Regions from separate parts of the Sphingomonas aerolata genome, predicted to be linked through region 2. Evidence: riboswitches for the same ligand, from Rfam matches in the RefSeq annotation. Region 2 holds a riboswitch; each other region holds the start of a gene.
The links. A riboswitch is a leader RNA that binds a small molecule or an ion and turns the genes downstream of it on or off. The one in region 2 is predicted to bind cobalamin.

Region 1 (7,501 bases), 400 kb from region 2:
CCCGGTCGTTCGCGGCAGGCCCCCGTCCTCGTCGGACGCCGGGGATGTGCCAATGACCAAGATCATGACCGGGCGGACCGCCGGTCGTTCGACGCGACACCGGATCGGCTGGATGTTCGCGATGCTGGTGGCGGCCAATATCGCCGCCTGGGGATGGGCGTTCGCGCTGTTCCAAACGCAGCCATTGATGCTGGGCACCGCGATGCTCGCCTGGGGGCTGGGGCTGCGCCATGCGGTCGACGCCGATCATATCGCGGCGATCGACAACGTGACGCGCAAGCTGATGCAGGACGGGCAGCGGCCGATCGGGGTCGGCTTCTGGTTCGCGGTCGGCCATTCGGGGATCGTCCTGATCGCCGCGGTCGCGATCGCGCTGACCGCGAGTGCGCTGGCGCAGTTCGAGGCGTTCAAGCAGGCGGGCGGGGTGATCGCGACACTGATCTCCGCGCTGTTCCTGTTCACGATCGCGGCGATGAACCTGATCATCCTGCGATCGGTGTGGCGGACCTTCGGCCATGTCCGCGGCGGGGGGCGCTATGTCGAGGAGGATCTCGACCTGCTTCTCGGCAATCGCGGGCTGCTCGCGCGGCTGTTCCGGCCGATGTTCCGGCTGGTCACGCGCAGCTGGCACATGGCGCCGCTCGGGTTCCTGTTCGGGCTGGGGTTCGACACCGGGACCGAAGTCGCGATCCTCGGCCTGTCTGCAAGCCAGGCGGCGGACGGGCTGTCGATCGGCACGGTGCTGGTGCTGCCGGTGCTGTTCGCGACGGGCATGGCACTGGTCGACAGTGCCGACGGGGTGGTGATGCTCGGCGCGTATGAATGGGCGTTCGTGAAGCCGATCCGCAAGCTCTATTACAACATCACGATCACGCTGATCTCGGCGATCGTCGCGATCGCGATCGGCGGGATCGAGACGCTCGCGCTGCTGGCGTCGAAGCTCGGCCTGAGCGGGGGCGTGTGGGACGTTGCTTCGGCGCTGGGCGAGAATTTCAACGGGCTGGGCTTTGCGATCATCGCGCTGTTCGTGGCGTGCTGGGTGCTGAGTTTCGCGATCTACCGGTGGAAGCGGTTCGACGAGATCGAGGTGGTGCGGGGGTAACGAGCAGCGTCGTCATCCCCGGCTCGACCCGGCGCCCAGAGCCAATCACCGGATCATGCGTGGCCCTGGATCCTGACTTTCGTCAGAATGACGGAGGTCAGGTGCATTGGCACAGTCACGAAACTCCTCTAAACCCAACCCCGAGGTTTGGTTCTACCGAACCTCAACAGATCGCGCCGGTGCCCTTCGGGGCTTGAATGGGAATGCGGTGCGGGAGCTTTGCCTCCCAATGCCGCGGCTGTCCCTGCAACTGTAAGCGGTGAGCGAGACGCACAGGCCCCCGATGCGGGGGCAGCCACTGGGTCACGGGACCTGGGAAGGCGTGCATCGAGCTTCGACCCGCGAGCCAGGAGACCTGCCAGCGTCATGGTCGCTCTTGCCTTGATCCAGGGGATGGTCGCGGCACGGTACTCCGTCTGAGCGACGAACGCGTGCGGCCTTCAGGTCGTGCGCGCGTGTGGCTGCGGGCGTGCGCCCGTCCGTGGCCGTCGTTCCAACGCCCGGAGAGTATCGCATGACCGACCCCCAGCCGACCCTGGCCAAGATTCCCGTTACCATCGTCACCGGATTCCTCGGCGCGGGCAAGACCACGCTGATCAGCCACCTGATCCGGAATGCCGGTGGCCGGCGGCTCGCGGTGATCGTCAACGAATTCGGCACGCTCGGTATCGACGGCGACATCTTGAAGGGCTGCGCGATCCCCGATTGCCCGGCCGAGAATGTCGTCGAGCTCGCCAATGGCTGCATCTGCTGCACCGTCGCGGACGATTTCATCCCGACCGTCGAGACTTTGCTCGCGCTTGACCCGCGGCCCGACCACATCCTGATCGAGACGTCGGGGCTCGCTTTGCCCAAGCCGTTGCTCAAGGCGTTCGACTGGCCCGCGATCCGGTCGCGGATCACAGTCGACGGGGTGATCGCTCTGGCCGATGCGGAAGCGGTCGCCGCGGGACGGTTCGCGCCCGACCTCGCCGCGATCGAGGCGCAGCGGCGCGCGGATCCGAGCGTGGATCACGAGACGCCGCTTGCCGAGGTGTTCGAGGACCAGCTTGCCTGTGCGGATCTGGTGCTGCTGACCAAGGCGGATCTGGCGGGCGAGGCGGGGGTGGCTGCGGCGCGCGCGGTGGTCGCGACGGAGTCCCCGCGTGCGTTGCCGGTGATCGCGCTGACCGACGGGGTGATCGATCCGCGCGTCGTGCTCGGGCTGAACGCGGCGGCGGAGGACGACATCGCCGCGCGACCGTCGCACCATGATGGCGCGGACGATCACGAGCATGACGATTTCGACAGCATGATCGTCGACCTCGGCGAGATCGCGGACCCGGCGGCGCTCGCCGCGCGGATCGAGACCCTCGCGCGCGACGCCGACATCCTGCGCGTGAAGGGCTATGCCGCGGTGACGGGCAAGCCGATGCGGCTGCTGGTGCAGGCGGTCGGGGCGCGGGTGCGGACGCAATATGACCGGCCGTGGCGCGGCGACGAGGCGCGCCAGACGCGGCTGGTGGTGATCGCGGAGCATGACCGGATCGACCCCGCAAGGATCCGGGCCGCGCTTCAGGGCTGACGACGATGCACGTCGTCTTCCGCGAAAGCCACGGGCTGGAGGAGAGCGCGGTCCCGCAGGACCTGGCGCAGAGCCCGGCGGATCTTGTCGTCCTGTCCTTTTCGGACGGGGATCTCGGCGCGTTCGCGGCCGGGTGGCGGCGTGCGGCGGCGAGTGGGAGCCCGCTGCCGTCGCTCCGGCTCGCCAATCTGTCCGCGCTCGCGCATCCGCTGTCGGTCGATACCTATGTCGAGCGGACGCTGAGCGGGAGCGGGAGCGGTGGGGCGAAGGGGATCGTGATCCGGCTGATCGGCGGGCGGTCCTACTGGTCCTATGGGTTGCAGCAGGTCGAGGCACTGGCGCGGGCGCGGGGGATCGCGCTGGCGGTGCTGCCGGCCGACGGGCGGATCGACGCACGGCTCGATGCGGCGTCGACGGTGCCGGTGTCGACGCTGCGCCGGCTCGCCGCCTTGTGCGACGATGGCGGCGCGGTCGCGGCGCAGGCGGCGCTGGCGCAGATGGCGCTGGCGGCAGGGCTCTATGCGGGGCCGGTCGCGGGGGTGAAGACGGTCCCAGAGGTCGGCGGCTGGCAGCCGCGCGACGGGGTGACGTGCCCCGCGGCGTTCGCGATGACTGCGACGCGGCCGCGAATCCTGCTGATCTTCTACCGTTCCTACCTGACCGCTGCCGATCTCGACCCGGTCGAGGCGCTGCATGCCGGGCTGAGCGCGGCGGGGTTCGAGGTCGTCGGGCTGTTCGCGCCGTCGCTGAAGGCGCCGGGCGCGGCGGGGTGGCTGGCGCGTTGGGTCGTCGCACTGCGCCCGGCGGCGATCGTGAACGCCACCGCCTTTTCCGGCCGCGGCGCCGATAACAGCTCGCCGCTCGACGGGGCGGGGGTGCCGGTGTTCCAGGTCGCGCTGGCGACATCGGACCGCGCCGCCTGGGCGGGATCGACGCGCGGGCTGTCCCCCGCCGACCTGGCGATGCACGTTGTTCTGCCCGAGGTCGACGGACGGCTGTTCGCAGGCGTCGCGAGCTTCAAGGAGGACGGCGTCCGCGACGACGCTCTCGGCTATGCGCGGCGCGAGCACCGGGCCGAGCCCGCCCGGATCAACGCGATCGTCGCGCGCGTCGCGGCCTGGGTGCTTCTGGCGGAGCGGCCGGTCGCCGAGCAGCGGCCCGCGGTCGTGCTGTCGACCTATCCGGGCAAGGAGTATCAGATGGCGCATGCGGTCGGGCTTGACGCGCTGGCGTCTGCCGAGGCGATCGTCGAGGACCTGGCGGCCGCGGGTTATGCGACCGGGGAGACTGCATCCGGAGGCCTGGCCGAGGCGCTGGCGACGGGGCGGATCGCGTGGCCGGTCGCGGCGTATCGTGCGGCGCTTGGGGGCTTGCCGGCCGTGTTGCGCGAGGCGCTCGAGGAAAGCTGGGGCGCGCCCGAGGACGATCTGGCCTGTGTCGACGGCGCGTTCGGGTTCGCGGGCGTCGAGCGGGGGGGCGTGGTGATTGCGCTCCAGCCCGAACGCGGGCGCAGTGCGGCGCGGGTCGGGGAGTATCACGACCTGTCGCGCTGTCCCCGTCATGCCTATGTCGCCTTCTATCTGTGGCTGCACGCGCGGGGGAGTGATGCGCTGATCCATGTCGGCGCGCACGGGACGCTCGAATGGCTGCCGGGCAAGGCGGTCGCGCTGTCGGGGGAATGCTGGCCCGAGGCGCTGACCGGGGCGATGCCGGTGCTCTATCCGTTCATCGTCAACGATCCGGGCGAGGCGGCGCAGGCGCGGCGGCGGATCGGCGCGGTGACGATCGGCCATGTCCCGCCGCCGGCCGCGACGACGCGCAGCGGCGCGGGGCTGGGGCGGCTCGAATCGCTGCTCGACGAGTTTTCGACCGCCGACGGGCTCGACCCCGCGCGGCGCGACCGGCTGCAGCGCGACATTGCCGACGAGGCGCGCGCGACCGGACTGGCGGCGACGCTGCGGCTCGACGAGGCGGCGAGCCAGGCGGAGGCGATCACGCGAATCGACACGTTCGTGTGCGACGTGAAGGAGAGCCAGTTCGGCGACGGGCTGCACGTCTATGGGCGTGGCGAACAGGGGGAGGCCGAGCGCGACGGGCTGCTGAACGCGTTGCGCGGCATGCGGATCGCGGCGGGGCCGTCGGGGTCGCCGTGGCGCGGACGCAGCGACGTCCTGCCGACCGGGCGCAACCTGTATGCGACCGACGCGCGCGCGGTGCCGTCGCGCGCGGCGCATGCGCAGGGCGTGCGGCTGGCCGACGAGTTGGTCCGCCGGCATCTGCAGGACGAGGGCGACTATCCGCGCGCGCTGGTCGTCGACCTGTGGGCGTCGGCGACGATGCGGACCGCGGGCGAGGAGTTCGCGATGGCGCTCCACCTGCTCGGCGCGGAGCCGGTCTGGGATCACGCGTCGGACCGCGTCACGGGGGTCGAGATCCTGCCGCTGGCGAGGCTCGACCGGCCGCGGATCGACGTGACGCTGCGCGTATCGGGGCTGTTTCGCGACGCGTTTCCCGCGCTCGGCCAGATGTTCGGGCAGGCGGTGCGCGCGCTGGCGCTGCGCGACGAGCCCGGCGACTGGAACCCGTTCGTTGGCGCTGCCGTCGGTGCGCGGGTCTATGGGCCGGAGCCGGGTCGCTACGGACTGGGTCTTGGCGATGCGGGCGAGACGTACGGCGAGGCGGCCCGGGCGGCGGCGGGTGCGGCGTGGCTGGCGGCGTCGAGCCACGCGCTCGACGGGGCGGGCGACGACGGTGCGACGCGGTTCGATCCGGCGGGGATCCGCGACCGGGTCGCCGCCGCCGACGCGTTCGTCCATGTTCAGGACCTGCCCGAAACCGACCTGTTGCTCGCCGCGGATTATGCTGCACACGAGGCAGGGTTTGCGGCCGCGCAGGCGGTTGCGGGGGGCAAGGCCGCGGCGCTGTATCATCTCGATGCGCGCGACCCAGAACGGCCGCGTGCGCGGTCGCTGGACGAGGAGATTGCGCGGGTCGTTCATGCGCGGGCGGCGAACCCGGCCTGGGTCGAGGGGATGATGCGGCACGGGTTTCGCGGGGGCGCGGAGATCGCCGCGACGCTCGACCATATGGCGATGTTCGCGCAGCTGGCGCGGGTGGTGTCTCCCGAGCTTATCGATCTCTACTATGATGCGACGCTGGGGCGCGACGCGGTGCGCGCGTTTCTGGAAAGCGCGAACCCCGCGGCGCTGGCGGCGATGACCGCGCGGTTCGCGGCGCTGCATGCGGCCGGTCTGTGGCCGACGCGGCGCAATTCGATCCTCGCGCAGCTCGAGCTGCCGGCATGAGCGCGTTCGCCGTCAAGGGATGGTGCCCCGATGCGTGGCGGCCGATGGCGGCGGGCGACGGGCTGCTGGTGCGGATCCGCCCGCCGCTCGGCCGGCTGACGCGCGCGCAGACACTCGCGCTGTGTGATGCGGCGATGGCGTGGGGGAATGGCGAGGTCGACGTGACCAGCCGCGCGAACCTGCAGATCCGCGGCGTGGCCGAGGCGGGCTGGCGGGGGCTGGTCGAGGCGTTGTTGGCAGTCGGGCTGATCGACCCCGATCCGGAGCGCGAGGCGCGGGGTGCGGTTCTGGTTGCGCCCGACTGGCAGGACGGGGACGATACGCAGCATATCGCCACCGCGTTGCGCGAGCGATTGGCTGACCTGCCGGTGCTGCCCGGCAAGGTCGGTTTTGCAATTGATGCCGGCCCGGCGCCGGTGCTGACCCGCGCGCCCGCCGATTTCCGGGTCGAGCGCGCGGTGGACGGCAGGCTGCTGGTCCGCGGCGAGGGGCGTGCGGCGGGGGTGGACGTGACGCGCGACACCGCGGTCGACGCGCTGATCGCGCTGGCGCGGTGGTTCGTCGACAGCGGCGGTGCGGCGGCGGGGCGGATGGCGCGCCACGCGGCGGCCGTGCCGGGGCCCGCGACTTTGGTCCCTGCGCCCGTCGCGCCGCCGCCCGAGGCGGGGGCGCACCCACTCGGCGCGGCGATCGCGCTCGGTTTCGGGCGGATCGCGGGGACGGTGCTGCGCGACCGGATCGCTGCGGAACCGGTCACGGCGATCCGGGTGACGCCGTGGCGGATGCTGATCCTCGAAGGGGGTGTGCCAGATAACGCGCGCGACCAGAGCAGCGTGCGCGCCGGGGTGGACGCCTGTGTCGGCGCGCCCGCCTGTCCGCAGGCGAGCGTCGCGACGCGCGACCTCGCGCGGCGGCTGGCTCCATTGGTCGCTGGCAGCCTGCACGTGTCGGGATGCGCCAAGGGCTGCGCGCGTGCGAGGCCTGCGGACGTGGTGCTGACCGGGCGCGACGGGCGGTTCGATCTTGCCCTGCACGCGCGCGCGGGCGCGGGCGCGCCGCCGCTGCTCGGCGCGTTCGAACCCGCTCAGATTATCGCCCATTTCTCCCAGCCGTCCGGAGCCGCCTGATGCCCTATGCCTATGAGACTGACGGGGCCGCGATCTATCGCCAGTCGTTCGCGATGATCCGCGCCGAGGCGGATCTCGCGCGGTTTGACGCCGAGGAGGAGCCGGTCGCGGTGCGGATGATCCATGCCGCGGGGCTGGTCCCCCTGGCGGGGGATATCCGCTTTTCGCCCGGCTTCGCACATACCGCGCGTGCGGCGTTGCGGGCGCGGGCGCCGATCCTGTGCGATGCGCGGATGGTGACCGAGGGGATCACGCGCGCGCGTTTGCCGGCGGACAATGCGGTGATCTGTACGCTGCACACACCCGAGACGGTCGCGCTGGCGAGAGAAATGGCAACGACGCGCTCGGCCGCCGCGCTGGAATTCTGGCGACCGCATCTGGCAGGCGCGGTGGTGGCGATCGG
Region 2 (7,501 bases):
TCGGGGAGAACGGTCGCGGCCAGGTCGCGCGGCAATTGGAGATAGGTGAAGCCGAGGTGATCGAGCATCGTGGCCTCGTTCCCCGGCCCGAACACATCCCAGTGTGCGGCCGCGAGCTGCGCCTTGGCGAAGGTGCAGCTGCCGCCCTTGCGCTGGAGAAGCGGGCTTTCATCGCCGTTCAGCGCCAGCATCGCGACGATCGTCTCGATCGGTCCGTTGGGCTCTGCGGCGGCGAGCGCATGCAGATGCTTGAGATGCCGACGGGCGAAGGTGACATAGGGCGAGCGCAGCGTCTGATAGGTGACGTGCTTCTCCCAGCGCTCGAGGACCGATCCGCCAAAGGGCCGCTCAGCCTTGCCGGCATATAGGCCGACATAGACGAGCCGGTCGTCATGGAACATGCCGTAGATGCCGGGCCCGCGCAGTGCCTCCGGCTCCCCCGCCCAGGGTGCCCGCGGTACGGCGCGCAGGTTCATCCATGCCGGCTTGCCGAGTGTGGGCGGCACGGGACGCAGGGTAAACAGCTCGGAAGCCCGGTAAAACGGCATGCGCAATGTCTCCTCATGGGGTGGCCATGCGGCTTAGGCGGGCGCGCGCGCGACCGGCTATCCGGGGTTTTCCCGGGGGGCGACATCGCCGGTGGCCCGTCCCAAGGGCTGCCGGCCGCGGGGCGCGCTAGAAGCCGACGCGAAGCGAGACGTCGATGGCGCGGGGACGGCCGAGGACCCATTGATGGTTGTTGTACGTGCTGATCGCATAGTCGCGGTCGAACAAATTGTAGCCGTGGATGTCGACCGCGAGCTGCGGCGTCACCGCATAGGAGAGCGTGGCATCGACCGTGGCGTAGCTGGGGACGCGGAAGCTGTTCGCATTGTCCGAATAACTACGCCCGACGTAGCGCAGGCCGGCGCGCGCCTGCAGTGCACGCGTCGCGTTCCAGCGCAGCCAGAGGTTGGCTAGCGCCTCAGGCACGTCCGGCGGGGTATTGCCATCGAAGCGCGTACCGCCTGAGAGGAAGTCGTCGAACGTCGCGTCGAGCACGCTGCCGTTCGCATCAATGCCGACACCGTAAGGCAGATCGAGCGATACCGCGGCCTCGATACCCTTGGCCGATCGCTGGCCGACCTGCTCGACCGGGCTCGTCGGGGTCAGCTGCGCCAGCAGGCGTTTCTTGATGATGCGGTAGGCGGCGAGGGTGGCGGTGCCGCGACCGTCGAGGAACACCGCCTTCGCGCCGACCTCGACCTGATCGCCAACCGCGTTGCTGAACTGCACCTGCCCGGTCGAATAGGTCGTCAGCGTCCCCAGCGGGTCCACGCCGGTGGCATATTGCCCATAGAGCGACACCGTCGGGATCGGCTGATAGACGCTCCCGATCCGCCAGGTCACATTGTGCAGCCGCTTGGCGAGCACGAACGTCTCGGTGCCGGTGCCGCCCGGATAGTCGATCGACCAGCGGCGGATTGTGTCGCGCTCGTAGCGGACGCCACCGATGATCGAGACGTGGGTGCCGAGCTTCAGCCGATCCTCGGCAAAGACCGCATATTCGGTCGTGCGCGTGCGATAGCGCGGTGCGATGCCCTGTGTGTCGACGATCAGACCGGGATCGAACGCGAAGGGGTCGACCTCCGAAACCTGCGGGTCAGACCCGAAATTGTGGGAGTAGGTCAGTTTGATGAGGTTGACGTCGAAGCCCATGACAAGGTCGTTGCCGACGCCATCGGCGATGCCTGTTCGGAGCGTCACGCTGCCCTGATCGCCCCATTGCATCTGGTCGTGGACGATGCCGGTCATGTCGGTACGCACGATGCCGCCGGGCGTACCGGTGTTGCCGCTGCCGTTGGCGCAGACCCCGTCCGCAGCGATCCAGCAATAGGTTTCGAGATTGAGCCAGGAGCGTTTGGAGGTGAGGCGATAGGCCTGGTTGCTGACGGTGACCGCATCGCTCGGCGTCCAGTCGACCTGCAGGCTGGTGCGGTTGTCCAGGTAGCGGATGCCGCCGTCGCGTGTGTTGTAGTTACGCTCCCGGATGCGGTCGTCGAGCCGTCCGTCGATCAGCGGCGTGCCGAAATAGCGCATCGGCTTCTGGTCGCCATAATCATCCCGCGCGGTGACGACGAGCGTGTCGGTCGGCGCCCAGCGCAGCGTGCCCGACACGGCATGACTGCGCGACTGGCCGCGATCGACATAGCCGTCCGATCGGCGATAGCTGCCGTCGATGCGATAGGAGAGGCGCTCGGTGATCGGCCCGCCTGCGCCCGCCGCGACATGGAAGCTGTCCTGCGAGCCGTAGCCGATCTCGCCCTCCACGTGCGTCCGCTGCGTATCGGGTTTACGCATCAGGACATTCACCGCACCGCCCAGCGCGCCCTGGCCGTAGAGCACCGAGGCTGGGCCGCTCAGGATGTCGATCCGCTCGACCATCCACGGATCGGTCGGAAAGGTTATCGTGCCGGCAGCCGGGAACAGCCTTATACCGTCGATCAGCTGAAGCACGGATCCCTGGCCGCTGAAGCCGCGCGCGGCGAGCGCGGTGCCGCCATTGCCGGGGTTTCCGGCGTTGCTGATGCCCGGTGCGCGGCTCGTCGCGTCGATCACCGACAGGTCGCCGCGCGCGCGGATCGTGGCGCCATCGATGACCGAGATCGTCGCGGGGGTCTCGAGCGGCGTGAGGCCCAGGCGGCTGCCGGTCGCGTTCGGCGTGGTGAGCGTGTCGCGCGCCTGCTGGCCGACAACCAGAATGTCCTCATTGTCCGAGACAGGCAAAGACTGAGCGTTGAGCGGTGCTGCGAAAACAGGTGACAGCAAAGCCCCCGCCACCGCGAGGCGAGACAATAGGAATGGCATTACGGTAATCCCCGGGGCGTCGAGCGAACCCGGCAGGGACCTCCCGCGAACGGCCGACATCCGCGCCAGCCGGACGCCATCGCGACCGGCACGCATGCCCGTGCGGTCCCCACCGCACACGTCGTCGCTCGACGGAGTACCGTGCCGCGGCCACCCCCTGGGCCAGGCAAGAGCGACCAGACGCCGGCAGGTCTCCTGGCTCACGGGTCACCACACGATGCACGGCCTTCCCAGGCCCTCATGACGAAACGTCTGGCCCAGTGGCTGCTCCTTCCGGTCGAGGAAGAAGCGAAATGCATCGCGCTCGCCGCTTACAGTTGCAGGGACAGCCTCGGCTTCAGGTAGCGAACCACCCTCACCGCGTTCCCTATTAAGCCCCTTTCGGGGCACCGACGCGATCATGCCGCCCTGCTCGGATCGAACAGGTCAGCGGCGCCGGTCTATCCCGGTCAGGATCGTTCGGCAATCGTCCGGCGAGCGGCGCGATGGCGGCTCGATCGTCCTGCTCGATTGCTGTGATCCAGAAGCTCCGTTTGGCGCGATACGCCTCCTCGATCAGGAGGCGGCGGTGCCGCACGCTCTGTGCGGAAATGCCACGCTGATGGCATGCAGGATTAAGGGATCGAGATGAAGAACGTGAAGAGCCGTCAGGCCGTGACGGCGATGCTGCTGGCTGCGACATCGGCGGGTGCCATGATTCAGCCGGTTGCCGCGCAGACGGTGGCGCCGGCCGAGACGCAGGCGGAAACCCGCATGACGACCGCGGCGGCACCGTCCAGCGCCGGCAAGCCCGCGCTGGCGCAGGCCGGTGTGGCCGGCACCGTTGAAGCCAAGGGTGATTCAGCCAGTGCCGCCGCACCGCAGATGACCCGCGACAATGGCGCGCCGATCGGCGAGAACCGCCACTCGAAGGCGGCGGGCGACCTTGGCCCCGTCCTGCTTGAGGACACGACGCTGATCGAGAAGCTCGCACGCTTCGACCGTGAGCGCGTGCCCGAGCGCGTCGTCCATGCCCGCGGGACCGGTGCCCACGGCGTGTTCACCGCGACCGCGGACATTTCGAGCATCACCAACGCATCCTTGTTCATGCCCGGCAAGCAGACGCCGGTGTTCGTCCGCTTCTCGACCGTGATCCACCCCTCGGGCAGCCCCGAGGGCATGCGGGATCCGCGCGGCTTTGCGACCAAATTCTATACCGATCAGGGCAATTGGGATCTGGTCGGCAACAACCTGCCGATCTTCTTCATCCGCGATGCGATCCAGTTTCCGGACATGATCCACGCGCTCAAGCCCTCGCCTGTGACGAACAAGCAGGACCCCAATCGCTTCTTCGACTTCTTCTCGGCGACGCCGGAGGCGACCAACATGCTCGCGCATGTCTATTCGAACCTCGGTACCCCGGCGTCCTACCGGACGATGGACGGCAACGGCGTCCATGCCTTCAAGCTGGTCAATGCTAAGGGCGAAACGGTGTTCGCCAAGTTCCGCTGGATCAGCCGCCAGGGCGTGCGCAACCTGAACGGCGCGCAGGTGGCGACCGCGACCTGGAACTACCTGACCGACGATCTCTATGGCGAGATCGGCAAGGGCAACTTCCCCGTCTGGGACCTGATGGTGCAGACGATGTCGGCGTCGGCGTTCGCCAAGCTCGACTATAATCCGTTCGACGACACCAAGGAATGGCTGGGCGTACCGTTCCGCAAGATCGGCGAGATGACGCTCAACAAGGTGCCGACCAATTTCTTCGACTATACCGAGCAGTCGGCGTTCGCACCGGCCAACCTCGTGCCGGGGATCGAGGCGTCGCCGGACCGGATGCTGCAGGGCCGGCTGTTCTCCTATTCGGACACGCAGCGCTATCGCATCGGCGCCAATGCGATGCAGTTGCCGGTCAATCGTCCGCTCGCGAGTGTCGTCAACAATTACCAGGACGGCCAGCTCGACCACGCCAACCGCGCGTCCGACGTGAATTACTTCCCGGCGGCGACCGCGGCAAAGTCGACCGATGCCCGCTTCCGCGCCGCGCCCTATGGTGTCGACGCGACCGTCGATGCGAAGCCGATCGCCAAGACCAACAACTTTGCCCAGGCGGGCGAGTTCTACCGGGCGCTGAAGCCGCAGGACAAGGCGGATCTGGTGACCAACCTGGCGGGTGATCTCAATGTCGTGACGTCGGCACGGACGAAGACGATCATGGTCAGCTACTTCTACCAGGCGGACAAGGACTTCGGCACGCGCCTCGCAACCGCGGTGAACGTGCCGATCGCCGACGTGTCGCGCGCGGTGGCGGACTATCGCGCCGCCAATCCGGGCCAGAGCGCCCGCTGATCCCGGGGCAGGGGGCGCGCCACGGCGCGCGCCGCCTGCCGTGGCAGACTTCAAGGAATCGAGACCGACGATGCTGACTTATCTTGCCGCGCTGCTCGCCGCGGCCGGTCCACAGGCCGCTGCGACCGAGCGACAGACGCCCCCTGCGGTCGCGGCCTTGCCATCACCCGAGCGTCGCCAGCAGCTGCTGTTCGAGGCGGCCCGGCTCGGTCGGACGGACATGATCGATCCGCTGCTCAAGGCCGGCGCCGACATCAATGCCTATGACGAGCGCGGTTTCACGCCCCTGATCCTGGCGGCGTATAACGGACAGCTTGCCACGGTCGACGCGCTGATCGGCAAGGGCGCCGACGCCTGCCGTCCGGATCGCGACCAGGGCAACAGCGCGCAGATGGGTGTCGCGTTCAAGGGCGAGGATGCGATCGCGGCGCGGCTGCTGAAGGCAGGGTGCGACGTGAACGCGCGCAATCATGCCGGGCAGACCGCGCTGATGATGGCATCGCTGTTCAATCGCCGGGCACAGGTCGACCTGTTGCTGGCGGCGGGTGCGGTCCGGACGATCGAGGATGCGGCGGGACGATCGGCAGGTTCGGTCGCGGCCGGGCAGGGCAACGCCGCGATGGCGGAACGCGTCAAGCGCTGACGCAAGTCTTCGGGCGGGCGCGTCACTACCGTTCCGCATTGACGCGGCGCGGCATCCGGGGCCATCGCGTTGGCCATGACCAAGAGCAAGGGACGCACCGGCGCGCACGCGCGCGCCAATATCCAGCCTGCGCCGACAGCCGCCGAGCTCGACGCAGCTAGGCGCGAGGCCGTTCAGATCGAGGGGCGGCTCGCCGGCCTCGCGGCCGGGCATCCGTCGGTCAAGATCTGGAAGGCCCGCCTCCGGGCCGCGCAGGCGGTGATCGCTCGCGCGCCGCGCGACTGAGACGCTCATAGAGGTGCGGCCGGGTCTGGATCACGGCGCACCGATGTTCACGATCACACCGTCAGCTCATGTCAGTCGCGGGATTTACTCCGACAAGTGAAGCCGATAGCCTGTGTCTAAAGACGTGGCTGGGAGAGTGACATGGGTTGGACGCGTCGCGGCGCGCTAGGCGCGGGGATCGCACTGGGGGTGGTGCCGCCATTCGCCCTGGCGGCGGCGGATGCACCCTCGGCGGCGACCCCCTTTCCGCTGTCGCAGGTGCGGTTGCGGCCGTCGATCTTCCTGACGTCGGTGCAGGCGAACCAGCGCTATCTGCTGTCGCTCGATGCGAACCGTCTGCTGCACAATTTCCATGCCGGGGCAGGGTTGCCGACCAAGGGCGAAGTCTATGGCGGATGGGAGTCGCGCGGGATCGCCGGGCATTCGCTCGGCCATTATCTCAGCGCGCTGTCCCTGATCTATGCGCAGACGGGGGATCAGCAATTCCGTGACCGCGCGGCCTATATCGTCGCCGAACTCAAGGCGATCCAGCGGAAGCAGGGGGATGGCTATGCCGGCGGGACGACCGTCGAGCGTGACGGCAAGACCGTCGATGGCAAGGTCGTGTACGAGGAGCTGCGCAAGCGGGAGATCCGGTCGACCGGGTTCAGCCTGAACGAAGGGTGGGTGCCGCTGTACACCTATCACAAGGTCATGGCGGGCGTGCTCGACGCGCACCGGCATGCCGGACTTGCAGAGGGTCTGGCCGTGGCGATCGGGCTTGGGACCTATCTCGGCACGATCCTGGAAGGACTGAACGACGTCCAGGTCCAGGATATCCTGCGGACCGAGCATGGCGGGCTGACCGAATCCTATGCCGAGCTGTACACGCGAACCGGCAATCGCCGTTGGCTGACGCTGGCCGAACGGTTGCGGCATCACGCGATCGTCGACCCGCTCAGGGACGCGCGCGACGACCTCGCGGGGCACCACGCCAACACCCAGATCCCGAAGATCGTGGGGGAGGCGCGCCTGCATGAGCTGACCAGCGATACCGATCATGCCAGGGTCGCGCGGTCGTTCTGGACGATCGTGACGCGCGACCACAGCTATGTCATCGGCGGCAATTCGGACCACGAGCATTTCGGCGAGCCGCGCAAGCTTGCCCAGCGGCTCGACCAGCAGACGTGCGAGGCGTGCAACAGCTACAACATGCTGCGCCTGACCCGGCATCTCTATGGCTGGACCGGTGATGCGCGCTATTTCGACTTTTACGAACGCGCGCATCTCAACCACATCATGAGCCAGCAGCACCCCGACACGGGGATGTTCACCTATTTCACTGCGCTGGCGCCGGGCATGGGGCGCGTGCATTCGAGCCCGACCGAGGATTTCTGGTGCTGTGTCGGGTCGGGCATG
Region 3 (7,501 bases), 920 kb from region 2:
CTCGAACCCCGCTTCCTTACTCCGTCTTTCTGCCCTTCGTTCAACGTCGCCAGTACCTACCTGGTCGGGCTCTCGGCCGTGAAGGATGAGCAGCACGGCTTGGTCACAGGCTGGAACTCCATCAGCTCGATCCGCGTGCCGTCGGGGTCGTAGAGGTTGGCCTGCCACTTGCCGTCCAGGCCCATTTGTGGACCGTCGTGACGCGGGCTCAGGCGATCTTCCCGATACAGCGTCGTGACGGCGGCCTGCATATTAGGAACGCCCAAGGATAGGTGGTTAAGTACGCCTAGCTGGCGGGCGTCGACCTTGGTCACCGGCACGCTCGAGCCCGGACCGATCATCATGTATTCCAGCCAGTCCCGACCGTCGGGCGTCTGCTGTGACACCCAGTCGACCTTGTCGGGCTCGAATGCGCCATACCAGTACGGCCGAAAGCCGAGCAGGCGACGGTACATCCTATCCTGCTTGGCCCGGTCGTGGACGGCGTAGCCGGCGTGGATGATGCGCCCGCTAATCGCGCTGGGAACAGCGTTGGCGTCAGCGCTCGCGGATTGCACGAACTGGATCCCGTTGCCTTCTGGATCGCGCAGGGCGAACCAACGCTCCCCTTCGGTAGAGCGCTGCATCGCGCCGAGGCCAGAGACGTCTGACGCGGCCAGCCAGGCCCGCAGCGTCGCCGCGTCCGTTGTCGAGTAGGCGACGTGCGCCAGCATGCTGGGCCCCTGTCCGGCGGGTGCGGGTAGCACCTCCACGAACTGGCGCGAGCTTAGATAGTAGCGGACGCCGGCCGGGTTCTCGGGGTCCGCACCCTTCCGGGCGCCCAGCACATGCGTGTAGAAGTGCTCGGACTTTGCCATGTCCCGAGCATAAATAGCGAGGTGCGAAATGCCGGTGATGCCTGGGCGCGGACCCGGCGCCGCCTTGGCCCCGAGCAGAGCGGCAGCTGCACAGGCAAGAACTGCGATACGACGGGCCATGGCAGCCTCTCCTCACCCGGCCGCGTTTCGGGCCGTGGCTGGCAGCGTACGCAGCGATGCCGGCACTGTCACGTGCTCACGTGTTGGTTCTCGTCGATACTGTTGCCGAGGAGTTTGATGCCGCTATCTGCTACGGTGCCGCGCAGGAACAAGAAGCGGTCTTGGTGCCGAACACTGACCCGCACCGCCGCTTTTTGGACCCAAAAGGCGACGTTCCGAACGCCCCTTCCGCTCCCCGAAACCTGTCATCCATTCATCTGCCGCAACTGGCGGGGACGGCGAGGCATTGTAGCTGCCACCAGTACACGCTTCCTGACCCTATTTAGATCTTGAAATCAGGCGTATGCGGTATCGCCCGACCTGGGAGGTCGAAGCGGGCCGGTCAGTAACGGTAACGCAAAATGGCGCGACCGCCCGGCGGCAGGGTCGGCGACCAGGTGAGGATCCCGTCGGTTCGGTTGAGCGCCTTGTCATCGGCCTCGATCGCCTGGCCCGCCGCTCCGATCGGGACGTCGAGCGTCGCCGGAAAAGGGTTGGCGTTAGTCGCCGTCAGCACGACCTCTCGCGACAATGCTTCCCCCGGAGCCGCCACCGGCACGCGCGACGCAACGATAGCCTGGGTCAACATAACCTGGCTGCTGATACCTGCCGCTAGGCGCACCGTCTCGCCAACCGTGCGGTCGGTGACCGCGCCCAATCCCAGCAGCAGGCGTCCGCCAGCCCGCTCGGCGTAGAGTGCGGTGCTGCCGGCTGGCAGCGGCACGCCCAGGCCGCCAGGTATATCGTTCTTCATCACGAGCACGATCGACGTCGGCACGCCGTCGAGCTGCTGGCCGGGATACACCGCGCGTCGGTAGCGACGATCGACCGGCACGCCCTTTTGAAAGAGCAAAGCAACTTGCTTTTGCGCGCGTGCGGCGACGGTCGTGGGCGTCGGTATGCGATAAAGCTTGAGATCGCCAAGATCTTCGGGAGGGGGCGGCGGCGGGGGTGGTGCCGGGGGCGCCATCATCGGCGGCGGGGGGGGCGCCATCGCGCGCGACGCCGTCACCACTATCTCGTCGGCAGGCTCAAACTCCGTTTCGGGCAGATCCGACGTCGTCGTGCCGAGCGGATAGCAGACCAGCCGCAGCCCGCCCGCCGCCGCCGGAACCGCGGGCAACGCCACCCGGTTGAGCCGGCCCGCGACGGCCTGCACCTCGGCCTTCGGGAACACTTCCGGGTTGCTGTTGGCGAGGGTCAGCCAGGCAAACAGGTCGACCGTTCGCCCGTTCGCGGCGAGCGCAGCGACGTAGCTCGCCCGCCAGTCGAACCCGGACGCGAGATAGGACAGACGCACCGTGACCGTGCGCGCCGCCGGGCTGATGGTCGTTACACTCAGCACCGGCTTGCTCGACAGGCCGCCTGGGACGCCGGCGAACGCCAGCCGCTCCGCGAGACCCGAACAGCGTAAAGCCTCGATCCCCGTCACCGTGCGGAGGATGACGCCCGGTGCCGGGCCGGCGACAACGGTCGCGGGCTCGCTGGTCGGTCGTCCGGTCGCCCTGTCCGTTCGGGTCAGCGTCACGTCACGACCCAGCGTACCGTCGACGAGCGAGGCCGGCGACAACAGGCGGGCGTCGCGGTTCTTCTCGATCGTGCCGCCGGGCAGGCCGTCGATAACTGCGCTGACCGGCACGATCCCTTGCGCCACGCCCTCGAACCGCAGAACCGCCGGTCCGCGCGGCAGCCGGACGCGACGCGTCTCCGTCACCAATGCAAAGCCACCGAGATACTGGAGGGTCATCGCCCCGCGGCCATAAGGTGCCCGGTACACCGTGAGCGAGACGCGGTCCGGCGCGGACGAGGTGACGGTCGTCTGCGCCTCCGCCCTGCCCGCCAGCAGCGCGACCGCCAGGAGCAGCAGATGGCGCATCAGTAGCGCGTGTCGAAGGTCGCCGTCACCGTGGTGCTGCCATTGGCCGGCACCGATACCTGCCACGCCAGCGTGCCGGCGGTGCGACGTTCACCCTTCGCGCTGTCCTCGACGACCCGGACGTCGTTCCAGTCGAGCCCGCCCTGGATGAGCTCGACCGTGACCGGACGGGCGCGGGCGTTAGTCAGCTTGTACTGCATCGCCGTGCGCCAGCGGCTGTCGCCCTGCCGCGTGCGCGACACGGTGACGGGCTGCACCTTCACGTCGAACGCGTCGCCGGTGGGAAGCGCGATGGTCGACCCTTGCGGGGTATGCTCGATCCGGTTTTCGCCGGTGAACTGCGGCTGCCCGCGGGCATCGCGGACATAGACCCGGACCACCCCCGCCGGCAGCGCGTCGCCCAAGCCTGCTGCACCCGAGTTACTGAACCGCAGCACCGACTGCGCGCTGCGTGGTTCGTTCGAACCGCCGAGCCAGCCATTCTCGAACCGATAGCCCGCGCCCGCCGCCACGCCCTTGGCATCGAGGAAGCTGACCTGCTTGGTCTGCTTGTCGGCGATCGTGGTGCGGTCGGCCAGCGGATAGAGGTAGAAGTCGCCGAGCTGCTCGCGCGCGGCGCTCTCGGTGCCGGGGCGTGTCGTCGTTCGGCGGCGCGGACGCCGCGCATAGCCGCCGCTGCCGTCATCGTCGGCGCTGCCGACCTCGCCGGCGACCAGCAGCGTTTTGGCGTTGGCGAACGTCGTCCCGCTGCTATTCTTAAGCGTTACCCAGCCCTGGATATCGACCGTGCCGCTCTTGTCGTCGAACAGCGCGACATAATCGGCGCTCCAGCCGAGCCCGCGGCTCAGGTAGGACAGCGTCGCCGGGCGGGTTCCTCCGCGCGTGCTGGTCAGTGTCACCGACAGCGTCGGGCGCGCCCGCAGCGCGTCGGGCACCCGGTCGAACACCGCGCGCACCGGCAGGCCGTCGTCGCGCAGTACCTCGACATGACCGTTCACTTCGATGACCACGCCGCCGTTCACCGCCAGAACTTTCGCGCGATCGCGGGTTTCCGCGCCGGTGGCCGGATTGGTCCGCACCAGCGTGATCGTCTCGCCGACCGCTTTCTCCATCAGGCTCGACGGGCTGAGCAGGTCATAGTCGAAATTCTGCTCGACGATCGCGGCATCGGGCACGGTCAGCGACACCGTTTCCGGTCGGATCGCTGCGCTCACGTCGGGGAAATTCTGTTGAACCCGCCCGCTCGCCAGGTTCAGCGGACGGATGTCCTGCACCAAGGCGACGTCGTTGGTGTAGATGGTGACCGACACGTCGCCTTGCGCCGTTCCGGCGGTCGAGGAATCAGCAGGGGGCGGCAATTGCTGAGCGGCTGCCGAAATCGACCCGAGCAGCATCACCAAACCACACGCTCTCGAGATGCTTTTGCGCACGCTACTCTCCCCCGGTCCTTGCTATAATGGCGAGACCGCATCAGAAGGGCAACGCGACATTGTGGGTCTGATTTTCTGACCCAAACAACGGCGCTTGTTCGCTCTGATCGGTGCGATGCGCCATTAAGGTTATGATACGTTGATCATAGCCAAACTGACGGTGTCCGCGAGACCGACGGCGGAGAGCAAGTCCGTCGGTTACTGGTCGTAGCGGGTGCCGATACGCCACCAATCCTTGGAGCGCCCGAACAAGATATCGATCCGGTCGACGCCGAGCTCGGCGACGCCTTCCCACCGAATCCGCAAAGACCCAATTCCGGTCGTTCTCGACGCATCTGTCGCTTCCCAACTTCCGACATTCGTTAATGGGCACCGACACTCCGTTTGGACTTTTGCGATCGTCGCGTCGACCAATTGCCGGATCGTCTTCGTCAGGATACACCGTCCCCGCTGACCTGCTCCGCTGGAGACGGTCGGCATGATCGCGTCGGTGCCCCGAGAGGGGCTTAATAGGGAACGCGGTAAGGGTGGTTCGCCACCCGAAGCCGAGGCTGTCCCTGCAACTGTAAGCGGCGAGCGCGATGCATATCGCTTCTTCCTTCACAGGGAGGGGCAGCCACTGGGCCGGACGTTCTGTCATAAAGGCCTGGGAAGGCCGTGCATCGTGTGATGACCTGTGAGCCAGGAGACCTGCCGGCGTCTGGTCGCTCTTGCCTGGCCCAGGGGGTGGCCGCGGCACGGTACTCCGTCGAGCGACGACGTGTGCGGTGGGGACCGCACGGGCATGCGTGCCGGTCGCGATGGCGTCCGGCTGGCGCGGATGTCGGCCGTTCGCGGGAGGTCCCTGCCGGGTTCGCTCGACGCCCCGGGGATTACCGTAATGCCATTCCTATTGTCTCGCCTCGCGGTGGCGGGGGCTTTGCTGTCACCTGTTTTCGCAGCACCGCTCAACGCTCAGTCTTTGCCTGTCTCGGACAATGAGGACATTCTGGTTGTCGGCCAGCAGGCGCGCGACACGCTCACCACGCCGAACGCGACCGGCAGCCGCCTGGGCCTCACGCCGCTCGAGACCCCCGCGACGATCTCGGTCATCGATGGCGCCACGATCCGCGCGCGCGGCGACCTGTCGGTGATCGACGCGACGAGCCGCGCACCGGGCATCAGCAACGCCGGAAACCCCGGCAATGGCGGCACCGCGCTCGCCGCGCGCGGCTTCAGCGGCCAGGGATCCGTGCTTCAGCTGATCGACGGTATAAGGCTGTTCCCGGCTGCCGGCACGATAACCTTTCCGACCGATCCGTGGATGGTCGAGCGGATCGACATCCTGAGCGGCCCAGCCTCGGTGCTCTACGGCCAGGGCGCGCTGGGCGGTGCGGTGAATGTCCTGATGCGTAAACCCGATACGCAGCGGACGCACGTGGAGGGCGAGATCGGCTACGGCTCGCAGGACAGCTTCCATGTCGCGGCGGGCGCAGGCGGGCCGATCACCGAGCGCCTCTCCTATCGCATCGACGGCAGCTATCGCCGATCGGACGGCTATGTCGATCGTGGCCAGTCGCGCAGCCATGCCGTGTCGGGCACGCTGCGCTGGGCACCGACCGACACGCTCGTCGTCACCGCACGGGACGATTACGGCGACCAGAAGCCGATGCGCTATTTCGGCACGCCGCTGATCGAGGGACGGCTCGACGACCGCATCCGGGACCGCAACTACAACACACGCGACGGCTTTATCCGCTACCGCGACAACCGCACCAGCCTGCAGGTCGACTGGACGCCAAGCGACGCGGTCACCGTCAGCAACCAGGCCTATCGCCTCACGTCGAAACGCTCGTGGCTCAACCTCGAAAGCTATTGCTGGATCGCCGCAGACGGGATCTGCTCCAACGGCAGCGCCAACACCGGTACGCCCGGCCGCATACTGAGGACGGACATGACCGGGATCGTCCACGACCAGACGCAGTGGGGCGATCAGGGCAGCGTGACGTTCAAGACGGGCATCGCCGATGGCGTCAGCAACGACCTTGTCGTGGGCTTCGACGTCAACCTCATCAAACTAACCTATTTGCACAATTTCGGGTCTGATCCCCAGGTCTCCGAGGTCGATCCCTTCGCGTTCGATCCCAGTCTGATCGTCGACACCCAGGGGATCGCACCGCGCTATCGGACGCGGACCACCGAATATGCGGTCTTTGCCGAGGACCGGCTGAAGCTCGGCACGCACGTCTCGATCGTCGGTGGCGTGCGCTACGAGCGCGACAAGATCCGCCGCTGGTCGATCAACTTTCCGGACGGCGCTGGCATCGAGACATTCGTGCTCGACAAGCGGCTGCACAACGTGACCTGGCGGATCGGGAGTGTCTATCAACCGATCCCGACGGTGTCGCTCTATGCGCAATATGCCACCGGCGTGGATCCTCTGGGGACGCTGACCACCTATTCGACCGGGCAGGTGCAGTTCAGCAACGCGGTGGGCGACCAGCTCGAGATCGGCGCCAAGGCGGTCTTCCTCGACGGTCGCGGCACCGCCACCCTCGCCGCCTACCGGATCGTCAAGAAACGCCTGCTGGCGCAACTGACCCCGACGAGCCCGGTCGAGCAGGTGGGACAGCGATCGGCCAGGGGCATCGAAGCCGCAGTGTCACTCGATCTGCCTTACGGTGTCGGGATCGATGCAAACGGCAGCGTGCTCGACGCGACGTTCGACGACTTCATCTCAGGCGGCTCGAGCTTCAACGGCAATACCCCGCCGGACGTGCCCGAGACGCTCGCCAATTTCTGGCTGCGCTGGAACGCCACGCACGCGGTTCAGGCACGCGCCGGATTGCGCTATGTTGGACGTCGCTATTCGAACAATGCCAACAGCTTCCGCGTCCCCAGCTACACCACGGTCGATGCCACGCTTTCTTATGCGGTGACGCCACGCCTCGCCGTCGATATCCACGGCTACAACCTGTTTGACCGCGCCTACGCGCTAAGCACGTACAACAATCAGCAGTGGGTCCTTGGCCGTCCCCGCTCGGTTGACGTTTCACTTCGTGCCAGCTTTTAACGCCCTCAGGCGGCCGGGGCTTGGCAGGACTGCCCGGCGCTGGCTGTACCTCATTCATCGCTGGATCGGCATCGCCAGCTGCCTGTTCTTCGCCATGTGGTTTCTGTCCGGGCTGGTGATGCTCTAC

Region 1: linked by a shared signal. The riboswitch ahead of cobW (cobalamin biosynthesis protein CobW) and the one ahead of NEF64_RS04585 (TonB-dependent receptor) in region 2 are both predicted to bind cobalamin.
Region 3: linked by a shared signal. The riboswitch ahead of NEF64_RS08785 (TonB-dependent receptor) and the one ahead of NEF64_RS04585 (TonB-dependent receptor) in region 2 are both predicted to bind cobalamin.

What each region holds. Positions count from the first base shown of each region.
Region 1 is NZ_CP098762.1:1,376,279-1,383,779, forward strand. Features, by position in the region: gene NEF64_RS06445 (HoxN/HupN/NixA family nickel/cobalt transporter) at 65-1,102, shown strand; cobalamin riboswitch at 1,263-1,479, shown strand; gene cobW (cobalamin biosynthesis protein CobW) at 1,617-2,666, shown strand; gene cobN (cobaltochelatase subunit CobN) at 2,672-5,971, shown strand; gene NEF64_RS06460 (cobalamin biosynthesis protein CobG) at 5,968-7,098, shown strand; gene NEF64_RS06465 (precorrin-8X methylmutase) at 7,098-7,501, shown strand, end outside.
Region 2 is NZ_CP098762.1:977,629-985,129, forward strand. Features, by position in the region: gene NEF64_RS04580 (hypothetical protein) at 1-548, opposite strand, end outside; gene NEF64_RS04585 (TonB-dependent receptor) at 676-2,847, opposite strand; cobalamin riboswitch at 3,016-3,254, opposite strand; gene NEF64_RS04590 (catalase) at 3,475-5,175, shown strand; gene NEF64_RS04595 (ankyrin repeat domain-containing protein) at 5,246-5,818, shown strand; gene NEF64_RS04600 (hypothetical protein) at 5,894-6,103, shown strand; gene NEF64_RS04605 (glycoside hydrolase family 127 protein) at 6,245-7,501, shown strand, end outside.
Region 3 is NZ_CP098762.1:1,893,701-1,901,201, reverse strand. Features, by position in the region: gene NEF64_RS08800 (VOC family protein) at 57-977, opposite strand; gene NEF64_RS08795 (DUF4139 domain-containing protein) at 1,360-2,892, opposite strand; gene NEF64_RS08790 (DUF4139 domain-containing protein) at 2,892-4,286, opposite strand; cobalamin riboswitch at 4,794-5,034, shown strand; gene NEF64_RS08785 (TonB-dependent receptor) at 5,203-7,374, shown strand; gene NEF64_RS08780 (PepSY domain-containing protein) at 7,346-7,501, shown strand, end outside.